One region of the Vibrio sp. 1978 genome, then DNA from elsewhere that is predicted to be linked to it. Evidence: predicted binding sites of a transcription regulator. Region 1 holds the regulator's gene; each other region holds the start of a gene.
The links. The regulator PurR, encoded in region 1, represses purine synthesis genes. The targets are predictions, from matches to a motif close to TNANGNAAACGTTTNCNTNA.

Region 1 (5,663 bases):
AATTTGTTCCACTTTAAGCAGCTCACATACAATGTGTGCTTCTGCTGGGTTTTTAGCGATAAATATTTTCATCAATACACCCACTTCACCAATTACGAGTTTTGCTGACTTGGTGTCGGCCTTACTTTATTCATAACCCATTTAGTGATGATTGGAAATAGTCCCAATAGCGCAAAAGACGCTAATACTGCGGGTGAAACAATGCCCGATAGGCTTTCAATTGTTGCTAATTGAGTACCTGCATTCAGATATACGGCTGTGCCTGGCAGCATACCTATTTGGCTAGTGAGATAAAATCTACCTATAGACATCGGTGTTAAGCCCATCAGTAAGTTGATTAGAAAGAAAGGGAATACAGGGATTAGACGCAAGGAAAATAGATAAAAAGCTCCGTCTTTTTCAACACCTTGATTAATTGCGTTGAGTTTATTTCCGAATTTGTTTTGTACCCAGTCACGCAATAAGTATCGGCTGCTCAAGAAGGCCAGTGTTGCCCCCATAGTGCTAGCGAAAGAAACAAGTAGCAAGCTTGTCCAAAAACCAAATAAGGCTGCACCAAGTAAGGTGACTACTGCCGCTCCTGGGATAGAAAAAGCGGTAATTGCAATGTAGGTAAAAAAGTAAATCGCAGCCGAGAATACAAAATTCTGATCGATGTATGTAGTTAGTGCTTCTTGTTGGGCTTTTGCATTCTCTAAGGTTAAATACTGGCCAAAGTTAATACCTAAAAAGACGATAGCCGCTAGTAGGATGAGACCTAATATCAGTTTCTTATTCATAATTTTGATTCCAATTTGGGATATATGTAATAAGACAGTAGGAAAACCGAAAAAATTTCACAAAAAAACCGCAGATTAGACTGCGGTTTTACAAGATAGTTTTTAGGCCGACTTTTATTGGAGGCCGTTCATCAACTCATCTCGGCGAGCTTGAGGTACCACACTCCAATGAGTGCCGTTGATAGCACCTTCTAGTGCCCATAGCAACTCAATGTTGACGGTTGCAGAGTGCGTATCTCTTATCGCTTTATAGGCGTTAAGCGCACCTTCCTCTTCAAGCTTCTCTACGGATTCGATGCCGGCTTTTTTTAGCATGCGCTCGGTAGCCAGTCGTAAGTTAGGCAAATCTTTCAAACGGTTAGGCTTTGTACTTGCTTGCTGTTCTTTCTCAAGCTTTGCCTTTTTCAATGATTGATTCGCTACTTCGATTAAGCGTTCGCTTGATTCCCATAAATCGCTGGAAATAGCGTAGTACTTTGTAACGACTGGGAAGCCACGTTTTTTATAAACGTAAGGCTTTAGCCCTTGTTTCTCGAAGTCAGATGAAGTTTTTTGGTCTGCTCTGATATGAAGCTGATTGTTTACCACTAGTGCAAACATTGTTTCATCAGCGAATAGTCCGAAGCCACCAAACATTGAGCGCGACTTGATATTACCAAGTGCCTCAAATAGCTTCATAGAGTCTTTGAGTATCGGTTTATCCATGTTTTGTTATCTCGGTGTAATTAATATTACGCCACCAAAAGTCAGGTCCGAGAGAGTAGCAAACATGCGTAAAAACAATGTCATTACAGAGTAAAGTCATTGCTTACACACTTGCCATCGGTAACCCCGCTACCTTCCATATCGTAATATGGTTCAGGCCGGAGGCTTTGCGTCCCACTCTTTCGAATGGTTTGCCCTGTGCGTGACACAATGAGCATACTTCTTATATTGAATTAACATCACGGTTTAGCGTTAAAAATGTGATTTTGGTTCAATAAAAATGATAGATTGAATGCTCTATTTTGCATATGGAAAGGTGCAAATTGGCCTTTGAAAAGGAGTTCTTAATATATATTACATTTATATAAAACAGGGAGTTAACGTTAGTCAATTGTTATTAGAGCGGTGTGAAGTATTAGAGAATGCTTAATTTTTCCAAAAAAATAAGCGCCCCTGTAGAGCGCTTATTTAACACGGTTAAATACAGTAAAATTTAGTTCATTTTTTTCACAGTATTTCGAATTACAAGCTCAGGTTGCATTTCGAAAATTCGTTTTTCGTGTTCTTTATCTTTGATACGCTCAAGTAGAATTTCGAATGCATTTTTACCAACACGACGTTTAGGTTGGTGGATAGTCGTTAGCGGTGGAGAGAAGTATTCTGCAAGCTCGATGTTGTCGTAGCCGATCACTGAAATATCTTCAGGAATTTTGATCCCGTTTTGTTGCAAGCGGCTCATTAGGCCTAGAGCCATTGTGTCGTTAAAACAGAATACCGCCGTCGGGCGCTTGTCCATTGCGGTAATTTTATCTGCAACTAATACGGCCGTATCACATTCAAAGTTACCTTCAAGGATCCAGTCTTCATTTACAGCTAGGTTCGCTTCGCTCATTGCGCGACGGAAACCTGCAATGCGCTCTTGGCAAGCAAGCTTTTCAAAATGACCGCTTAGACAAGCGATATCCGTATGGCCATTGTCAATCAGATGTTTGGTTGCAATGTAGCCACCTTCTTCTGAGTTATCCATGATCTTGTCTGCTTGTGAGCTCTCTGGGCCCCAATCCATGACCACTTTAGGAATGTCCGCATGACGGTCAAGCATCTCTTTTAGTTCTTCGGTTAAGTCAGAACACATCACTAGGATGCCATCAACGCGCTTTTCAGCCAGCATACGAATGTAATCGCGTTGTTTTTCGTAAATCCCGCCTGTGTTACATAAAATCAGAGTATAGCCTTGGCGGTAACAGTAGCTCTCAACGCCATCAATCACTTCTGAGAAAAATAGGTTAGTTGATTGAGTTACTAACATGCCAATCGTACGAGTTGAGTTGCATTTTAGGCTGCGTGCAACGGCACTTGGCGCGTAATTCAGCTCGTCAACGGCTTTCATTACTTTTTCTTGCGTTGCTTCTGCAACGAAACGCGTTTTATTGATAACGTGCGAAACTGTCGTAGTGGAAACGCCGGCTAAGCGAGCAACGTCTTTTATCGTGGCCATAAATGGTGTCCTGTATCGAGCTACTGAAATATGTCGTATTGGATGTACCTGATGCTCTAATGGTTTCACACCTAGCAATCTAAAATTGGCGCTAAGTGTCTCGGCAGCGGTTGATCCAAGTGCGACAAAAGGGTGCGTAGCAGCATCGGTCGATGAATTTTATCTTTTTTCTATCTGATGAGAAATTGCCATCAACCTGTTAAGAAAACACAAAAACCGCTATATTTCAGCGGTTTACATATAAATCATATTTAATCGTTTGCGCTCACATTTTAGCCCTATGTGGACTGACTAGCAATGTTTTCAGCAAGAGATTTGTGTATTTGAAGTCACATTTTGACTGCTAAATAACCAAGCGTCTTTGCGCTAAGTTAAGGCAAACGAATATTATACCCAAGTTACTTACAATTGGTCACTTTCAGGCATACAGGAAGCCCGATAGGCAGGCTCCCTAAAAATAGGCGGCAATTATTCACCAAGAAGGTAGGCGCTGTCTAGTTTACAAAATGCAACTAATAGTTTCGCGACACTCGAGTAAAATCCAAATTCGTCGAATTTTTTACATTTGTCTGAAAACTGAGGTAACCAAGACATCAATTGTTGCTGGATAAAGTCGTTTTGTTTAACGAAGGCTTCTTCCATGTGTTTTTCTTGTTCAAGCTCGTTTGAGCGGATAATCATGTTCCCGAGAAAGTCGAGCTCAACGGCTAAGTGATCCGCAGGTTCCTTTAGGTTTTCGTCTACTTGAACGCCAAATTCAGCCATCAACTTTTCCATTTCCTCAGCTGGCTTGTCATTCAGTAAACCTGATTCACCAATGTACATGGATGCGTAAGGAAGAGCGCCGTATTTTTCTGTCTTCAAAAACAGTTCACAAAAGTCAGCTGCAAGCTCTAGTTGTGCATCTTCACGATCTTGTAACCGATTCAATGCATCAACTAGGCTATCAACAGCTGGTTTCAGCGACTCATTTTCACCTAAACCTGCGAGAAAACTGCGAATTTCAACACTGTGATAGGCTTCCAATTCTTTCTCTGTTAGTTCTTTTGCGAACAAGCTCGAAAACCACCAGTAAATTTCAGCGCGTTTTTCATTAAAAGCTTTCACTTCTTGCATTTTGGGCTCCTGAATGATGCTTCAAGTCATGCATCACAAAGTCAATTAGGGATATCCCCTAAGTGTAATCAATTAAAATGAATAGCAGTAACTATAATTGTTATGTTTTATGGTCAAAAATGACCGTTTATTAATAGCAATGGGCAAGCTTGTTTTGAATCAATAAAAACGCTAAATCTTGCGTTTTAATGTATCTATGACTAGAAATGTTACTAGTTATGAATAGAATACGTCTTGGATAATAAGAAGACAGAAAAGTGGTGTAAATGAGCTATCACGTATTAGTCGTAGAAGATGATGTTGTAACTCGTAGTAAGCTTGCGGGATATTTCCAAAATGAGGGCTACCAAGTCAGCGAAGCAGAGAGTGGCGCAGAAATGCGTGAAGTTTTGCAAGCGGGCGATGTAGACCTGATCATGCTGGATATTAACCTGCCTGGTGAAGACGGCCTGATGCTTACTCGTGAGTTACGTAGCCAATCGGATATTGGTATCATATTAGTAACAGGACGCACGGATAGCATTGATAAAATCGTAGGCCTAGAAATGGGTGCTGACGATTATGTGACAAAACCTTTTGAACTGAGAGAGCTGTTAGTTCGCGTTAAAAACTTGCTGTGGCGTATTTCAGCAGCGCGCAGTGGCAGATCGAAAGCGAATGAAACCAGTGAAGAGCACATTGTGCGCTTTGGGGAGTGGACATTCGACATTCAACGTCGCGCACTTAGCCGCAACGGTGAGCCAGTAAAACTAACTAAAGCAGAGTATGAACTTTTGGTGGCATTATCGTCTTACCCTAACCAGGTGTTAAGTCGTGAGCGTATTTTGAACATGATCAGCCATCGAGTGGATGCGCCGAATGACCGCACCATTGATGTTCTTATTCGACGTATGCGCGCAAAAATGGAGTTCGATCCTAAGAACCCACAGATTTTTGTAACGGTACACGGCGAAGGCTATATGTTTGCTGGTGACTAGTTGGAACATAACTCAATCGTAAAAAGAAAAAGGAGAGCTTCGGCTCTCCTTTTTTGTGGCTTCAAGATAATACTAGTTTGCTTCAACCATTGGTGTTTGGCCGACAGTATCACGCAACCTTTGCCAAATACTGCCCAAGTACTCATGCCAATAAAGCTCTGTTTGTTCTAAGTAACGCGCTTTAGGTGAGTATTTATCCCAAGGTTGACTGATTTCGCTAATAGCTAAGAAGTTGGTCGGGGCTGGGATTGGTTTAATGCCTGCTGCGTTGAACTCATACAATGCACGGCTCATGTGACTCGCAGAAGTGACTAACACAATCTCCTTTTGTTGAACGAATGCAGCCGCTTGACGCGCCTCTTCCCACGTATCTTTCGCATCTTCTAATAAAATGATATCGGATTTCGCGACTCCCAACGCAAGGGCAACGTTCGCCATCATTCGCGCGTGGCTAATTTCAGATCCGCCAGCATAGCCGGATAAGATTAATTTCGCGCCTGGATACATTCTTAAAATACGAATGCCCTCAGTTAAGCGCATTAATGCTGCACGGCTTAACTGCGAGGTGGGTGGAATTTCGTCATCGAT
Region 2 (5,663 bases), on a different contig from region 1:
AATTTGAGTATGTGGCGGAATACGAACATGTTTATCAACTATGCAGTTGACCAACTGACTTCCTTCACCGACTTCCACGTCATCAAAAATGATAGAATCGACTACCGTTGCACTGTCTTGGATACGTACATTAGAAGAAATAATGGAGTGCTGTACTGAGCCGCCGGAATTGATGACACCGGTAGCAATGATGGAGTTAATAAAAATACCTTCATTACCCGTAGCCGACGATACAGTACGAGCTGGTGGAAACTGCGGCTCGTAAGTACGAATCGCCCAATTAGACTGATAAAGGTTCATTGGCGGCACAGGTTCTAGTAGATCCATATTCGCTTCATAGAAGGAATCAATGGTACCTACGTCGCGCCAATAGCAATCTTTATCGACGCGCCCTTTACTACCACAGAATTGATAAGCGTAAACGGATTCCGTATCAATCAGCTTAGGTATGATGTCTTTTCCGAAGTCATGGCTTGATGAATCGAGTTTTGAGTCTTCTTCAAGCGCTTCTTTCAAAACATCCATATCAAAGATATATATTCCCATAGAAACAAGGCTTCTGGTCGCGCTTCCAGGAAGGGTAGGTGGGGTTTCAGGTTTCTCTATAAACGAAGTAACGAGCCCGTTTTCTGCGGTGCCCATTACACCGAATGCTGAAGCATCCTCTACGGGAACATCCATACAGGCAACGGTGAGCTTAGCACCTTTCTCTTTATGCTCTTCAAGCATTGCGGCGTAGTCCATTCGATAGATATGATCGCCGGATAACACAACCACATACTTTGCATCATTTCGCGATAGCAACCACATGTTGTGATAAATCGCATCGGCGGTTCCTTCATACCATGCACCACCTTTGCGCATTTGTGGTGGAACAGCAGTAATGTACTCGCCTAGCTCTGGATTGAATATCGACCAGCCGTCTCGCAAGTGTTTTTGAAGTGAATGAGATTTATATTGGGTTAAAACAAGGATCTTGCGTAAACCCGAATGTAAACAATTGGTTAGTGTGAAATCTATAATTCTATATTTTCCGCCAAAAGGTACGGCTGGCTTGGTTCTGTCATCGGTGAGTGGGCTGAGTCTAGACCCCATCCCTCCTGCTAAAATTACGGCAAGTGCGTCTTCCATAGTATTCCCTTTCCCTTTTCTGACATGCATCAAAACGGTGCTAACCTGAAGGAGGTGGTATGCAACGCAGAGGTTTTGAAAAGCATGTGCTAATGTGCTTATTAGTGATAAGTCTACTACAAGAATCGAGCCATAGAATATCTCCTTAAAAATCAAGGAGGTTAAAATTTCACTGTAAGACAACTGCACCATATTAGTGAAGCGCTAAATAGCCCGTGCATCAAATTGGCGCAAAATGGTAGAAAGGAGAAGTCAACAAGTATGGATTTACAATGTAAAGTGGCGACAAAACAAGAAGATAAATAGGGTTTTCTAGCTTAATAACTATGGCTAAACAAGGCTTAGGGTTAGCGTCTTAACTCTAAAGGTCTAAAACAGGCGCGTTGATGTAAGGCAGGAGAGCTTTGTATCAACGATTCAAGAGTAGAAGGCCTTAGACAACTCTTTTCACAGTTGTTGAGAGTGAGTGGATAGGTAAGTAGACCACTCACTCAATGAATATGCTCACTTCACTGATAGCGATACGTCATCACTGCACTAAGAGAGACCGACGATATTTCCTTCATCATCAAGATCTAAGTTCATAAATGCGGGTTTATCAGGTAAGCCTGGCATCGTCATCACGGTACCAGATAATGCATAAACGAATCCTGCGCCCGCACACAAGCGCAGCTCGCGGATTGGGACGGTAAAACCAGTTGGTGCGCCTTTGACTGCGGAGTCTGTGGTTATAGATAGTGGTGTCTTCGCGATGCAAACCGCTAAGTTGTTAAAACCTAGATTTTCAAAATGTTTGAGCTGTTCAGTCGCGATAGGAGTCATTTCTATATTGGTTGCTCCATAGCCCGCTTCACATACTGCCATGAGCTTTTCGAGTAATGATTGCTCTTTGTTGTATAACGGACAAAACTCTACAGGCGTGGTACACGCATCAATAACATGTTGAGCTAGTTCCGTTGCGCCTTGTCCGCCTTGCGAAAAAGCGGTGCTGATGGCTACTTTAACTTCGGGATTAAATTGGTGAATCAGCTCTTCAAGAGCTTTAAGCTCTTTCACACAATCTTGTGGAAACTGGTTAATGGCAACGACAGCAGGTAAACCGTATTTATGAACGTTATTTATGTGCCATTTTAAATTTTCAAACCCAGCCTCCAATGCTGCTTGGTCCGGATTAAAGATGGAATCTGGAATAGCCATACCTGGCCGTAAATCGTAGTGTCCGGAATTCGCTTTGAGGCCGCGTAATGTTGCTACGATCACTACACAGTCTGGAGCTTTGTTAGCGGCAGCAGCTTTAATGTTACACGCTTTCTCAAATCCCATATCCGAACCAAAACCGGCTTCAGTTACCGTGTAACCTGACAGTTTTAGCGCAATATCGTCCGCGATAATGGATGAATTTCCATGGGCGATGTTTGCAAATGGACCTGCATGGATCAACGTAGGAACACCTTCTAGAGTTTGCATCAGTGTTGGTGCAATCGCCTCTTTTAGTGTTACTGCCATTGCTCCTGCAACTTGTAGATCTTCCGTAGTGACGGGGTTTCCGTTCAAATCGTACGCTACGACAATTTTCCCGATACGTTGACGTAAATCTTTTAAATCTTTGGCTAGTGCAATGATAGCCATTAACTCGGAAGCGGCTGAAATATCGAACCCTTCGTCACGCTCGAAACCATTGATGGTTTTTCCTGCATCATTGAGGCCAATTTTGACTTTACGTAGTGCACGATCATTATGGTCCATCACTCGTTTCCAAGTAATACTTGCCGTGTCGATTTTAAGTGCTCTTAACCCGGTGCGTGATTCAAAGGCATCATAACCCTCGCGTTGCTCATGGAACAAGCGAGCGTCAAGAGCGGCTGAAGCAAGGTTGTGCGCCGCTGTCACTGCGTGAATATCACCAGTAAGGTGTAAGTTTAACTCTTCCATTGGAGCTACTTGAGAATAACCGCCGCCCGCTGCGCCACCTTTAATACCGAAGACGGGTCCCATCGAAGGTTGCCTTATACATGCAATAACAGATTGATTAAGCTTTGCTAGACCTTGCGCCAAGCCTATCGTCGTAACGGTTTTTCCTTCGCCAAGAGGAGTCGGCGTGATCGCAGTGACGAGTACAAGTTTACCGTCATCATTTGCTTTGAGTCGTTCCAAACATTTTGGGTGGACTTTGGCTTTGTGCTTCCCGTGAGTGTCATACTCTTCGGGTGATAGTCCTACTTTTTCCGCGATAACATCAATAGAAGAAAGTGGTGTTTTTCGGCAAATTTCGATATCTGACTGCATGGAGAATCCCCAAAGTGGCACTCAGGTAGCGTTGAAAAACTACCTGAGTTATAACGAGTATTATTGTGAGGCAAAGGTCTGCTTGGTGATGGTACTGTTTCGGTTAGGCTTGTAAAGAGTTTACTGCTTCGTATTGTGCGACATACTAACGAAATCTACTCGTTATAGTGCTAGATAAAAACAAAAAGGCCACCAAATGGTGACCTTGATATATTTTAGCTTTAAAGCTGTCGTTTTAACGATCCCAATAAGTCTCTTCTAAGCTATCTTCTCGTTCAGGAAGCGCTCGCGATAGGCGAGGAGAGTGCTGCGTCAACACTTCATAGCTTACTCGGTTTGCGTATTTACAGATCTGAGAAAGCGAGGAGTAGGTTAAGCATCGTACTTCGTGCTTTTCTGAGTTAGGCACTTCTTTTTGGTGGAAAGAGTTTGCTGCCATGTCATGCAGTAAGGCTGAAAGGGCTGCATCACCCGCACCGTTAGTGTTCTTAATCTCTAGTGGTCCACCAAGGTAAGGGCCGATGTGAGAGTAGACCTTCATTGGGTTTTGACAGTCTTCTTTACGCATCGCACGACTAAACTCGTACTGGTTAAAGGCTTCGAGGGAGCTTTCAAGGATGTCGTGTGTGGTTTCTCGTTTTACTTTCTCGTCGGTGTAACCAGCCATGTACAGACCATTTGGTCCTGCTGTACAAAGTACGAGATCAACCCACTCAAGTGCTTTATCAGCAGCTGCTAGTGGCTCTGTTTCACCTGTTAGCGCCGCACCTTCTTCTTCATTCATAGCGACAACAGAAATGTTTTCGCGAATGTATTCTTGCCACCACTGTGCGTTACCTTCGATAACGTACTTCGTCCCTAACGTAAGTACAACAGGGACATCGTGCTTCTTAGCAAAGTCGATCGCTCTTTGTACCGCTTTAGGCATTGGATCTTCTTCTTTACCACGCATTAGGTAAGAAGAAACAACCAGGGCTGATGCTTTCTCAAAGATCTCTTCAGGAATGCTTTCCGGAAGTAGTTGATTCATATGACCTTCGTTGATAGCAAATGTACGCTCACCGTCTTGAGAAATTAGGGTGTAGCAGCGACCAATAGGGCCATCTACCGTTTGTAAATGGTTAAGGTTCATGCGTGAAGACGTACGGCAAAGGTAGCGATAAGCAAAAGAACCGACTTGAATGTTCTTAGACATCACACCGAGCAAAACGGATTTGCTATCGGCTAAAACTGAGTAGTTGTGAAGAGTATTGCCAATCGTGTCACCTGGGTATTGGTGTGTGATCAGGCCTTGCTCAACCAGTTCTTCGTAAAGTGCATCTGCTTTGCTTTCTTCAAGAACGAGCGAATGTCCTTTACTCAGGTTGTATTTCTCTAAAAACGCGTCATCTACACGTGCTTCGATATCTACAATGGTTTGACCGACACCAACAATAGTTGGGCGATATAGCTTAGGTGCCTGTCGGATTTGGTTTACTAATGGATCTCGAGCGTGAGTTGGGAAGTAGTGTTTAGATTTACGCTGACCAGGAAACTTCATGCTTGTTCTTGAGTGAGAAAAAAAAGAGGCGGGATTGTATCACAAAAAAATGAAAATCGTGGCGATTTATTACAAAGAAGTCTGCTCGCTGAAAAAATCAGCGAGCTGAGTAAATAGCAACCAAAGCAGCTGCAATTTATGACGCTTGTCGTATTGCAATGGGTTGTTTTTTAAACTTGTTGCTCAGCAGCGCCCGGAAAGAGCCTGCTCCGCGCTAACTAAATTTACCCGCGTTACTTTTTCACTTCAGTTGGCTCAACGTAAGCCTTGGTACCCCAAAGTGGGACTGTCGAAAGGCTATGCTTAAAACTACCATCGGTCTCTTTTGTTGTATAAGACAAGTAGAGTAAGGTTTGGTTATCGGCATCATAAATACGGCGAACCTTCATTGTTTTGAAGAAAATGCTTTTTGACTTCTTAAATACAATTTCACCGGACTTACTCTTATCTATTTTTGCAATCATTTCCGGTGTGATTTCGCCAGTCTGACGACATGATATTGAGCTATCACTTGGATCCGCTAAGCTGAAATCCGCTTCGATAGAGGCGATGTGACATGTGACACCTGTTACCACTTCGTCTTTCAACTCACCGACTTTGATGTCTTTCAAAGTAAACCAACCGAGCCCCACGTCAGCAACATCGTTATCTGAACAACCAACTAGAGTAGTAGCAAGCAATGCACTTAACAGCATCTTTTTCATTA
Region 3 (5,663 bases), on a different contig from region 1:
TAGAAAGGTACGCTATGGAATACAATACCTCAGCACTCTGTGATATCTACCTCGATCAGGTAGATGTGGTTGAACCAATGTTCAGTAATTTTGGCGGTCGCGCTTCATTTGCCGGGCAAATCACCACCATCAAGTGTTTTGAAGATAATTCGTTGATCCGCGAGACATTAGAGCAAGATGGACTTGGTCGCGTTTTGTTAATTGACGGTGGCGGTTCCCTACGTAAAGCCCTTATCGATGCAGAAATCGCAACTATTGCGGAAGAAAACGAGTGGGAAGGCATTGTCGTTTACGGCTGTGTTCGTGAAGTAGATGAACTTGAAGATATGAACTTAGGCATTCAAGCCCTCGCCTCTATTCCTGTTGGAGCGACCAGCCAGGGTAATGGCGAATTGGATGTACCAGTCAACTTTGGCGGCGTCAGCTTTTTACCTGAAGATTATATTTATGCCGATAGCACCGGAATTATCCTGTCGCCTGAGCCATTGAATATTGATTTAGAGTTGGATGAAGAAGAATAACGGGTCTTAGGTACCTAAGTTATAGGACCTTGTCTTGGCTATCAGCATCGAGCTTGTCCTAACGATTTTCAACTTGCCCAAAACACAAACACCCGCTTAACGCGGGTGTTTTTAATTTGGAATGAAGAAGCCGAATTATTCCACTTCGTCCATTTTGCCAAGTAGTGCACGAATGCGCTCTTGCCATTGCGCGTGCTCTTGTTGTGCTTGCTGTGCTTTTTGCTCTAGCTCTTCACGTTGAGAGCGAAGCTCGTTCGCTTCTTCCGCAAGTTTTGCTTTATCTTCTTTCAGCTCTTCGACTTCCATCTGAAGAAGAGTGATTGTGTCAACTGCAGTTTGAATTTTAGATTCTAGTTGTTCTAGTACTTCAAAAGACATCTTGGCCTACCTATGTTATTCCGTTGGGACGATGTGCGAGATTGATGCACACCTAACCTATATAAGGTTCATTCTACTCAGCGTCGCGATGAGAAACACTCACTATATTCGATATTTCGCATCATTCGGTCAAAAAATCGGCGCAATCTCACTAAACGCTGACTTTTCTTATCGCCGAAGCATTTTTGAGCAAGGATTTTGCCTCTCCCCACGCTGAAAATCGCCCTAAGTATTGATCAAATTCAAGTTAGATAAAGTAAAAGCTCCGCAAAAAGGCAAACGTTTACCCTACGTTGTGATAGAATCGCCGCGCAAATTCTTCTTCCCTCTTGCTTACTTGGAGACATCATGAAACGCGATTTAGCAATGGCATTTTCCCGTGTGACTGAAGGTGCAGCTTTGGCTGGTTACAAATGGCTTGGCCGTGGCGATAAAAATGCAGCCGATGGCGCAGCTGTTGAAGTTATGCGCATCCTACTGAACAAAACAGATATCAGTGGTGAAATTGTCATTGGTGAGGGTGAAATCGATGATGCGCCAATGCTATACATTGGTGAGCAAGTGGGTATTGGTGGTGATGAAGTGGATATTGCAGTCGACCCGATTGAAGGGACTCGCATGACCGCAATGGGGCAATCCAACGCACTAGCCGTACTTGCCGCAGGTGAGAAAGGCAGCTTTCTTAAAGCGCCAGATATGTACATGGAAAAACTGGTTGTTGGCCCTGGTGCAAAAGGCGCAATTGATTTAGAAAAGCCGTTAAAAGAGAACCTAGAGAACGTAGCAAAAGCCCTGAACAAACCACTTGATACCTTAGTCGTTATTACCCTTGCGAAACCTCGCCACGATGACGTTATTGCAGAAATGCAAGCAATGGGCGTACGTGTCTTTGCGGTGCCTGATGGTGACGTGGCTGCCTCTATTCTGACTTGTATGCCAGACAGTGAAGTGGACATGATGTACTGTATTGGCGGCGCGCCAGAAGGGGTCGTATCAGCCGCGGTGATTCGAGCGCTAGACGGTGACATGCACGGTCGTCTACTTCCGCGTCACGAAGTAAAAGGCGATACTGAAGAAAACCGCATTTACGGCGCAGACGAACTAAAACGCTGCGATGAAATGGGCGTAAAAGCGAATGTTGTCCTCAAAATGGAAGACATGGCTCGTAGCGACAATGTGGTATTTTCAGCTACAGGCATCACTAAAGGTGACTTGCTGGAAGGCATCTCTCGCCAAGGCAATATCGCAACCACAGAAACGCTGCTCGTGCGTGGTCGATGCCGTACTATTCGTCGCATTAAGTCGACTCACTACCTAGATCGTAAAGATCCAGAAGTGCGTGATATTATTCTTTAAGCATTTCTCGAGGCTCTAGCCAATCTGAGTTGGAGCCTTTCTTTCTCACACTCGTTCCTCGCTGTTCAAAATGACGGTTACCACAGCAAGCGCTAAATCAAAAGAGTTCGTCACTCTCGCGAGCTCCAGCGAGACTAAAAAATCCAGTAACAAGCAAACTCCTATTCTCTCCCTCTCACCATAACTCCTACACAGCCGGACGATAGATTCTGAATCACACTCGTTCCTCGTTGTTTAGAATGACGGTGACTTTAATAAGCTCTAAATCAAAAGAACTCGTCATTCTAGCGAGCTCCAGCGAGACTAAGAATCTAATAACAGCAAACTCCTATTCTCTCCCTCTCACCATAACCATAACCATTGCACAACCGAACGATAGATTCTGAAGCACACTCGTTTCTCGCTGTTCAGAGTGGCGATATATATTGGTTCGCATGAACATAGACCCAACAGATCCCCACTCAAACTAAGTCAACACTTTTCTTTACTAACCCTGTCGCGCATAATATGTACTGACGTATAAATGGTGGGTATATGAAGACCGTAGATAGGATATTGCAAATCGTTAAGCGTGATGGTTCCGTCACTGCAAAACAACTCTCTTCTGAGCTAGGTATGACAACCATGGGGGCGCGTCAGCACCTGCAGAGTTTAGAAGATGATGGCATCCTGTCTATTCATGACGTCAAAGTCAAAGTAGGTCGCCCTGCTCGTCATTGGTCTCTCACTCAAAAAGGTCATGAGCAATTTGCTGACCGTCACGGTGAGTTGACCATTCAATTTATAGAAGCTGTCGAACACATTTTTGGCAAAGATGGACTGGACAAAGTCACATCGGAAAGAGAAAAACTCACGTTACAAAGTTATCGTCAGCACCTTGAGCAATGCAACTCTCTGCAAAGCAAACTAGAAACTCTTGTGACACTCAGAGAACAAGAAGGCTATATGACCGAGCTTGAGCAAGATGAGAACGGATTTATCTTGATCGAAAATCACTGTCCGATTTGTAAAGCCGCAACTCGCTGCCCAAGCTTGTGCCAATCAGAATTAAGTGTCTTTCAGTCTTTACTTGGACGTGACACCAAAGTAGAGCGTACCGAACACATCATTAGTGGCCAAAGACGCTGCGTTTACCGCATCCAACAACTGCAGTAACCACCACAACCAAACATCGACATGCCGCACTTATTCAATCTAACGCCTGAAAGCTTCTCTTATAAGTGAGACGGCTGAAGAATTCATCCTCTCACCTCTTTCTAGTGGTATAGGCTTTTAGTAACTAAAGGCAATTTCCATAAGGATTTGGAGAGCATCGATGTCTACTCTACGTCACTCCCCTTCTCAAACGCTTCCGCCATTCGATGAAATGGTTCGAATGGCTGAGCGAGACCCAGAAGCTTTTGAGCAATTTCGTCATGAAATGGCAAAAGAGATGATCGAAAGTGCATCAGAAAACATGCAAGAAAGACTGTGGGCTCAGCAAAGCCACATCGATAGGGTCATCAGTGCGTGTAAAAACCCTCACCACACCAATGTGGTATTGATGAACGAATTACAAAAACAGGTCGTGAAGTTCAGAGCGGCGCTACAAGGGGAAACGGCACCGACTCAAAAAGCGGATGTGGTTAGCTTAGAGGCATTTAAAGGTAGGGATGATTTTTACTGATACTCTGTAGATAGATCGAGAAAGTTAGGGTTCGTTTCTCTTACCAGGTCTAACTTCCACTCACGCTTCCACTGCTTGAGCTGCTTTTCTCGGGTTATGGCAGTTGCCATATCTTCGAATAACTCAAAGTAAACGAGCTTATGAACGTTGTATTTCTTAGCAATTTCGCCGTAAACCCTCGCCCGATGAGGGCGGGGATATAAGGCGTAAGACGCGATAGCGTCTTAATCTGGGGTGGACTGACTTTCCACATAAGCTTTTAATGTTTCAATAGTCGCACCGCCAGCAGTACAAGCAAAGTATGAACGAGACCATAGGGCGGAGGTTTTACTCTGCCTTGTAAGGTGTGTGTTTTGTAGTCGTAGCATACGAGATGAAACTGCTTTTAAGTTGTTAACCATTACGCTGATTGAAAGTTTTGGAGGGTATGAGATCAGTAAATGAACATGATCCTGTTCACCATCCATTTCTATCAATTCACATTCGAGTTTTACACACGCTGACTCAAAAGCTTCCCTTAACTGTTCAATCATAACTCCAGTAAACAACTTGCGTCTGTACTTCGTTGTAAATACCAGATGAACAACCAATTTGCTCACGCTGTGCCTTTTTCTGAGGTAGTCTTGAAGTAACTCTTTGTTGTGCGCACTCACTTTACAATATCCGCATAAGACAATAATATAAATAAATTATACATGTGAGCACTGAAATGTTAAGAGCAACAAAAATACGCATTTACCCAACGCAAGAACAAGCTGAGTTTTTAATCGCTCAGTTTGGCGCCGTGCGTTTTGCGTATAACAAAGCTCTGCATTTAAAATCGCACATGTACCGCAAGCATGGTGTCACACTGAATCCAAAAAAGGATATAAAACCACTGCTTGCCGTTGCCAAGAAATCCCGCAAATATCAATGGTTGAAGGAATATGATTCAATCGCCTTACAGCAATCAGTGATCAATCTTCACCAAGCCTTCGATAACTTCTTTAATCCGAAGTTGAAAGCCAAGTATCCACAATTCAAACGTAGACATGGCAAGCAGTCGAGCTATCACTGTGTGGGTGTAAAGGTACTTGATGGATCAATTAAGCTTCCCAAAATGAAACCTATCGAGGCGAATGTTCACCGTGAGATTGAAGGTGTGGTTAAAAGCATCACAGTGAGCCTGAGCAAGACAGGCAAGTTCTACGCATCAATCCTTGCGGATGATGGAGTAGAAGCCTTAACACCACTCCACACGGTAAGAACAGTGACAGGTGTCGATCTGGGATTGTCTCATTTTGCGATTGAGTCAAACGGCAGAAAGACAGCTAACCCAAGATTTGTAAAACGCGCAGAGAAGAATCTCAGACGTAAGCAGCGTCAGCTATCCAGAAAAGCAAAAGGCAGTGCTAATCGCGCAAAAGCTCGAATACTTGTAGCTAAATGCCATGAAAAGGTAGCGAATGCTCGCGCTGATTTTCAACACAAACTCTCTCGAACTCTCGTTGACGAAAACCAAGCGGTGATAGTTGAGACATTGAAATCAGCAAATATGATGAAAAGCCGCAAACTAGCGAAACATATCGCTGATGCCTCATGGCATAGCTTTGTTGCGAAACTGGAATACAAACTGAAAGAGCAAGGTAAGCACCTAGTAAAGCTAGACCAGTGGTACGCCAGTTCTAAGACATGCCACTGTTGCGGTCATAAAATGGAAGACATGCCCTTATCGGTTCGCAAATGGGATTGCCCATCTTGCG
Region 4 (5,663 bases), on a different contig from region 1:
CCTGCGAAAATTGAGCGTTTAATGGACTATCCGGGTTACAAGCAGGTCTTCAAAAATATGAAAGACTTGGTGAAATCGGCTTCGCAGAAGTCAGGTTTAGCCACGGAGTTCCTTGCCTCTAAAAAGCAGATCAACCAGTTGATCAGTTGGGTTTGGAAAAAAGATCGTGACCCAGAAGTATTGCCTGATTTGATGCAAGGGTGGCGCTTGGATTTACTCGGCGACAAGATGAACAAAGCATTAAAGTAATGAAAGATGAAAAAGGTTGGCCTCGATGCCAACCTTTTTCGTTCTAATTAGAGCATTCGTCTTGCGAGAGAAACTGATTACTTTTCTTCGTCTGGTAGCTTCACATTCAGCTCAAGAACTGAGATATCGTCGTCTTTGTGCTCAAATGTTAAGTCAACCATATTTGGATCAATTGCCACGTACTTGCTGATCACCTTCAAGATGTCTTCTTTTAATTGAGGCAAGTAAGACGGCGCAGGATCATTTTGGCTGCGGCGCTCTGCGACAATGATTTGCAAACGCTCTTTAGCTAGATTCGCAGAAGTTTTCTTCTGTGGACGGAAAAATTCTAATAATGACATGTCTAGCCTCCAAAGAGTCGTTTAAAGAGTCCTTTCTTCTCCTCAGTAAGGAAACGAAATTCAACCTGATTGCCTAATAAGCGATCAACGGTGTCAGAATAAGCCATACCCGCATCGGTGTTATCGTCAAAAGTGACTGGCACACCTTTGTTTGACGCGTTAAGCACGGCTTGGCTTTCTGGAATCACGCCCAGTAGTGGAATATGTAAGATCTCCTCAACGTCTTCAACGCTTAGCATTTCGCCTTGAGTGACGCGAGATGGGTTGTAGCGAGTCAGTAACAGATGCTGTTTTACTGGCTCTAGCCCTTGTTCTGCACGCAGTGACTTAGAATCTAAAATACCGAGAATGCGGTCAGAGTCACGTACAGAAGAGACTTCTGGGTTCGTTGTGACAATGGCTTCATCGGCATAGTACAAGGCCATTAACGCGCCTTGCTCGATACCTGCTGGTGAATCACAAATAATAAAATCAAAGCCCATTTCATCAAGTTCACCGAATACGCGCTGAACACCATCTTTTGTCAGTGCGTCTTTATCACGAGTTTGAGAAGCAGGAAGAATAAATAGGTTGTCCGTGCGCTTATCTTTGATCAGCGCTTGGTTTAATGTCGCTTCGCCGTTAATGACGTTTACAAAGTCATACACGACGCGGCGCTCACAGCCCATGATTAGATCGAGGTTACGCAAACCGATGTCAAAATCGATCACCGCGGTCTTTTTTCCCTTAAGAGCTAGACCAGAGGCGATGGCTGCGCTTGAAGTGGTTTTACCAACGCCACCTTTACCAGACGTTACTACAATAATGCGTGCCATTTTTTTTCCTTTTTAGATTAAATCGCGAGAACTTCTAAATGTAATGATTCATCGGCTTTACTGATCATTACTTTCTTTTGCCAGTACTCGCTTTCAATTTGATCGCTTAACCAGTAGTCACCCGCAATGGATACCAGTTCTGCTTGTAAATCGTGGCAAATAATACGCGCTTCCTGCTGACCACTTGCTCCTGCAATCGCACGACCTCGAAGTGTGCCATGGATATGAATAGAGCCGTCAGCAATGACTTCAGCACCTGCACTTACGTGCGCTAGCACCACCAAATCACCATCTTTTGCGTAGATCTGTTGTCCTGAGCGGACAGGCGTACGAACTACTTTCGTTGGTGCCATTTTGGCAGGTGCTTGGCTTGGCGATTTGCTCGCCGACATAATGGCGAAGCCAGCTTCGGAAGCAAGGTTTTGTACACGCTTGTCTTTACAGCCCGTTACACCGACCGGAATAAAACCGGCATCTGAGATGCCTTGTTTAAGCTTAGGGAAATCAATGTCGCCTTGTACTTTTGCTATATTGATTACCAAAGGCGCGGATGCAAAAAAAGAAGGTGCTTGAGAAACTTTTTCTTGCAAAAATTCGACAGTCTTTGCGATCTCATTGTCAGAAAGGTGTAAAACTGACAATGTAAAACTGCTACCTTTAAGGTCTGGTGAATGGGTCATCGTGGACTTCTTGCCTTTATTGAAAGAGCGTTGCCTTAAACTAGGTATGTCATGTTATATTTCATCCTTTGACGCAGCAAGTTCTCTCGTGGGCAAATAGGTGAATTAATCTCAAATTTGCTATTAAGTTTGCGAGAATTTGACGTTTACAACCTAATCCGCACTCAACGCGGCTAAATCAGCATAAAAGGCGTGTCATGCTTTGTTCTATTTATAAAAGCTCGAAAAAAGAAGGTACTTATCTCTATATTCCGAAAAAGGATGATTTTTCACAGGTTCCTGACACCTTAATGCAGATGTTCGGTAAGCCTATCGCTGTCATGACGATTAAACTTGATGGCCGTAAATTGGCACAAGTTGATATCGAAAAAGTGAAGGCTTCATTACAAAATGATGGCTTCTTTCTTCAGGTTCCACCGCCGCCGGAGAACCTATTAGAAAAGTACAAAGAACAAAAAGCCCAGCAGAAAGGCGAATAACGTCATCGTTTTTCATCTGGGATTTCTGCCTTGCTCAAGGAGGGCAATATGAAAAAGATACTGGCTACCATGCTTAGCGTTGGTATGTGTACCTCGGCTTTTGCAAGTAGCGAGGGTTTTGATGAATACTTGAATAAGCTGCGTGCTGAAGCTCGTGATAAAGGTATCTCAGAGCAGGTCATTAGTGCTGCTTTTGCTAATGTTGAGTACAAGCCCCGAGCAGTAAAAGCGGACCGAAACCAACCAGAAAAGAAACTGACATTGGATGAGTACATTCCTCGCGCGGTGCCTGAGTGGAAGGTGAAGCAAGCCAGACAACTCTACAAAGAGCATTACACTGAGCTAAAGCGTATAGGCGATGAGTACGGTGTCCACCCGCGCTTTATTGTGGCACTTTGGGGAGTTGAAAGTAACTTTGGTAAGTTTACCGGCAACTTTAAAGTGATTGATGCACTATCCACAATGGCATTTGAAGGCCGTCGTGAAGAGTTTTTCCGTAAAGAGACCATGTCGGCACTGCAGATCCTCGATCAAGGCCATATTGAGCTAGAGAACTTTAAAGGCTCATGGGCTGGTGCGATGGGTCAATGCCAGTTTATGCCAAGCTCTTTCCTTCGTTTTGCTGCTGACGGCAACGGTGATGGTAAAAAAGACATATGGCAATCTGAAGCGGACGTGTTTGCATCAACCGCTAACTATTTGAGCAAGTCTGGTTGGGATGATAAATATACTTGGGGTCGCCAAGTTAAGGTTCCTAAAAATATTGATCGCAGCCTGGAAGGGCGCACGGCTGAAAAAGGCAAATACCTTCAAGAGTGGAGCCAATTAGGTATCACAAAATATGACGGTAGCCCGTTGCCAAAACTGGATGAAGACATCAAAGCATGGTTGATCATGCCGGACGACGAGAATGGTCGTACGTATCTGGTTTACAATAACTACAACGTATTGATGAAGTGGAACCGCTCTTACTACTTCGCACTTGCTGTGAGCCACTTGGCTGACCGCATTAAATACTGATCTGCCACAAACAATTCGGCATCCAGTCTTCAATACAAGGGCTCTTCGGAGCCCTTTGTTTTTTCTATAACCAAATCGAGGTAAAGCGTGTTATCTGAACGTGCCGCACAAATGGTGATTTTCTCCGCTCTTCTTAAACACAAAAGCTTCACAGCTGCTGCAAAGAGCTTAGGCGTGTCGGTGTCTCATGTGAGTAAACAGTTGAGTCAGTTAGAAGCGTCTCTTGGTATCAAGCTTGTTCAACGCACTACGCGAAGCTTTACGCCGACAGAGGCAGGGAAAACCTTTTTTCATCACTGTGAGCAAGTGGTACAAGCGGTGAGCAGCGCCACATTAGAGATGGAAACCCAGCGGGATGAAGTGGCAGGTTTGGTACGTCTTGGGTTGTCGCAATCATTTGGTACCTTACACATTATTCCAGCGATTCAAGAGTTACGCGAACTGTATCCTCAACTTCAAGTGGAAGTACATCTGTTTGACTATAAGGTCGATATGTTAGCCGAAGGGCTCGATTTATGGGTAACCAACAACGAGCATTTGCCTGAAGGTTACATTGCGCAGCGTTTGACGGATTGCCAGTTTGTTGTTGCGGCATCGCCAGATTACTTATTGAAACATGACTCGCCAACAGAACCGGATGACCTATCTGCTCACAACTGCCTCATATACAGAAGCTGGGAGCGTGACTATACGGGGTGGGCGTTTACCAAAGATCAGCAAGAATTGAACGTAAAAGTCTCGGGTAACTATTCAGTGGATCTGGCAGAAGCCGTCCGGGACGCGGCTATTGCAGGTTGGGGTATTGCCTACCTTGCCACTTACTTGCTGGGTGATGAGTTCAGAACGGGTAAGTTAATACAGCTGTTACCTGACTGGAAAGCCAGCCAGTCGATGCCGTTTTATGCGGTATACCCAAGCCGCCAACATATGCCAAAAAAAATATCCGCAGTGATTAACTTTATCAAACAGAAGATCGGCAACCCTTGTCATTGGGACCAACGTTTAGCACCTTACATCTCTATTCCTAAATAACAGGATCAATGACGTTGTAGAACGACACATAAAGTGATTCACTTCACAAAAATTTTTCCTGAACCAGAAACATATTTTCCATATGGAAACAATTAAAATAAGCAAACGTTTATCTTCAATAAATTCAAGTGGTTATTTTATTGGTCAGTTATTGGTCTCTTAAACTTTTCACACTGTTAACATCCTCAACTTGCAGCATTTTGAGTCCGCTATACAATCCGGTGCCTTCCATATCCCCCTTCTGTCGGATTCATTTTATGAACTCAATTATTGGTATCGTAGCCATACTATTCCTAGCATGGCTACTTTCTACAAATAGAAAAAATATAAAGCTGAGAACGGTGTCGTTTGCGTTTGCTTTGCAGGTACTGTTTGCGTTGTTGGTTTTATATGTACCAGCAGGAAGAGATGCGCTGAATTCAGTGAGCAGTGTTGTGTCGAATTTGATCAACTATGGTCAAGAGGGCATTGCGTTTTTATTCGGTAATTTGGCGACAGGGGGCTTCACCTTTGCGATCAATGTTCTGGGTATCATCGTTTTCTTCTCCTCTCTTATCTCAGGTCTTTATCACATTGGTGTGATGCCAAAAATCATTAACTTTATCGGTGGTGGTATTCAAAAGCTGCTGGGTATCGGTCGTGCGGAGTCTTTGTCTGCAACAGCAAACATTTTTGTCGGTACCATTGAAGCACCATTGATGGTAAAGCCTTACCTAAAACACATGACTGACTCGCAGTTCTTTGCAGTTATGACAGGTGGTTTAGCGTCAGTTGCTGGCGGAACGTTGGTCGGTTACGCATCACTGGGTGTCGACCTCAACTATCTTATTGCAGCTGCATTTATGTCGGCACCTGCCGGCTTGTTGATGGCAAAAATTTTAATGCCAGAAGATACGGATAAAGCAGCAGATATCGACATTAGCCAAGTTGAAATTCCACGTGCAACCAACGTAGTAGAAGCATTAGCCGATGGTGCCATGGCGGGTGTACGCATTGCTGTATCGGTCGGTGGTACGTTACTGGCGTTTATTAGTGTCATTGCAATGC

Region 2: a site for PurR is predicted at 3,484-3,503, ahead of R8N49_RS07185 (formate--tetrahydrofolate ligase). Genes of this name have one in related genera too.
Region 3: a site for PurR is predicted at 1,171-1,190, ahead of glpX (class II fructose-bisphosphatase). Genes of this name have one in related genera too.
Region 4: a site for PurR is predicted at 4,714-4,733, ahead of R8N49_RS12760 (NupC/NupG family nucleoside CNT transporter). Genes of this name have one in related genera too.

What each region holds. Positions count from the first base shown of each region.
Region 1 is NZ_JAWPOP010000003.1:318,462-324,124, reverse strand. It holds gene R8N49_RS05225 (DUF2007 domain-containing protein) at 1-72, opposite strand, end outside; gene R8N49_RS05220 (TVP38/TMEM64 family protein) at 93-779, opposite strand; gene R8N49_RS05215 (TfoX/Sxy family DNA transformation protein) at 894-1,484, opposite strand; cyclic di-GMP riboswitch class I at 1,601-1,690, opposite strand; gene purR (HTH-type transcriptional repressor PurR) at 1,978-2,982, opposite strand; gene torD (molecular chaperone TorD) at 3,451-4,098, opposite strand; gene torR (two-component system response regulator TorR) at 4,365-5,075, shown strand; gene elyC (envelope biogenesis factor ElyC) at 5,148-5,663, opposite strand, start outside.
Region 2 is NZ_JAWPOP010000005.1:130,397-136,059, forward strand. It holds gene glgC (glucose-1-phosphate adenylyltransferase) at 1-1,131, opposite strand, end outside; gene R8N49_RS07185 (formate--tetrahydrofolate ligase) at 1,669-3,417, opposite strand; gene R8N49_RS07190 (inosine/guanosine kinase) at 3,653-4,957, opposite strand; gene R8N49_RS07195 (CreA family protein) at 5,191-5,661, opposite strand.
Region 3 is NZ_JAWPOP010000008.1:67,686-73,348, reverse strand. It holds gene rraA (ribonuclease E activity regulator RraA) at 15-521, shown strand; gene zapB (cell division protein ZapB) at 657-899, opposite strand; gene glpX (class II fructose-bisphosphatase) at 1,248-2,255, shown strand; gene R8N49_RS10105 (helix-turn-helix transcriptional regulator) at 2,790-3,410, shown strand; gene R8N49_RS10100 (DUF3135 domain-containing protein) at 3,571-3,921, shown strand; gene R8N49_RS31010 (hypothetical protein) at 3,915-4,085, opposite strand; gene tnpA (IS200/IS605 family transposase) at 4,146-4,574, opposite strand; gene R8N49_RS10090 (RNA-guided endonuclease TnpB family protein) at 4,631-5,663, shown strand, end outside.
Region 4 is NZ_JAWPOP010000011.1:90,969-96,631, reverse strand. It holds gene rnd (ribonuclease D) at 1-249, shown strand, start outside; gene minE (cell division topological specificity factor MinE) at 327-590, opposite strand; gene minD (septum site-determining protein MinD) at 593-1,405, opposite strand; gene minC (septum site-determining protein MinC) at 1,423-2,085, opposite strand; gene R8N49_RS12775 (YcgL domain-containing protein) at 2,283-2,564, shown strand; gene R8N49_RS12770 (lytic transglycosylase domain-containing protein) at 2,613-3,584, shown strand; gene R8N49_RS12765 (LysR family transcriptional regulator) at 3,672-4,616, shown strand; gene R8N49_RS12760 (NupC/NupG family nucleoside CNT transporter) at 4,874-5,663, shown strand, end outside.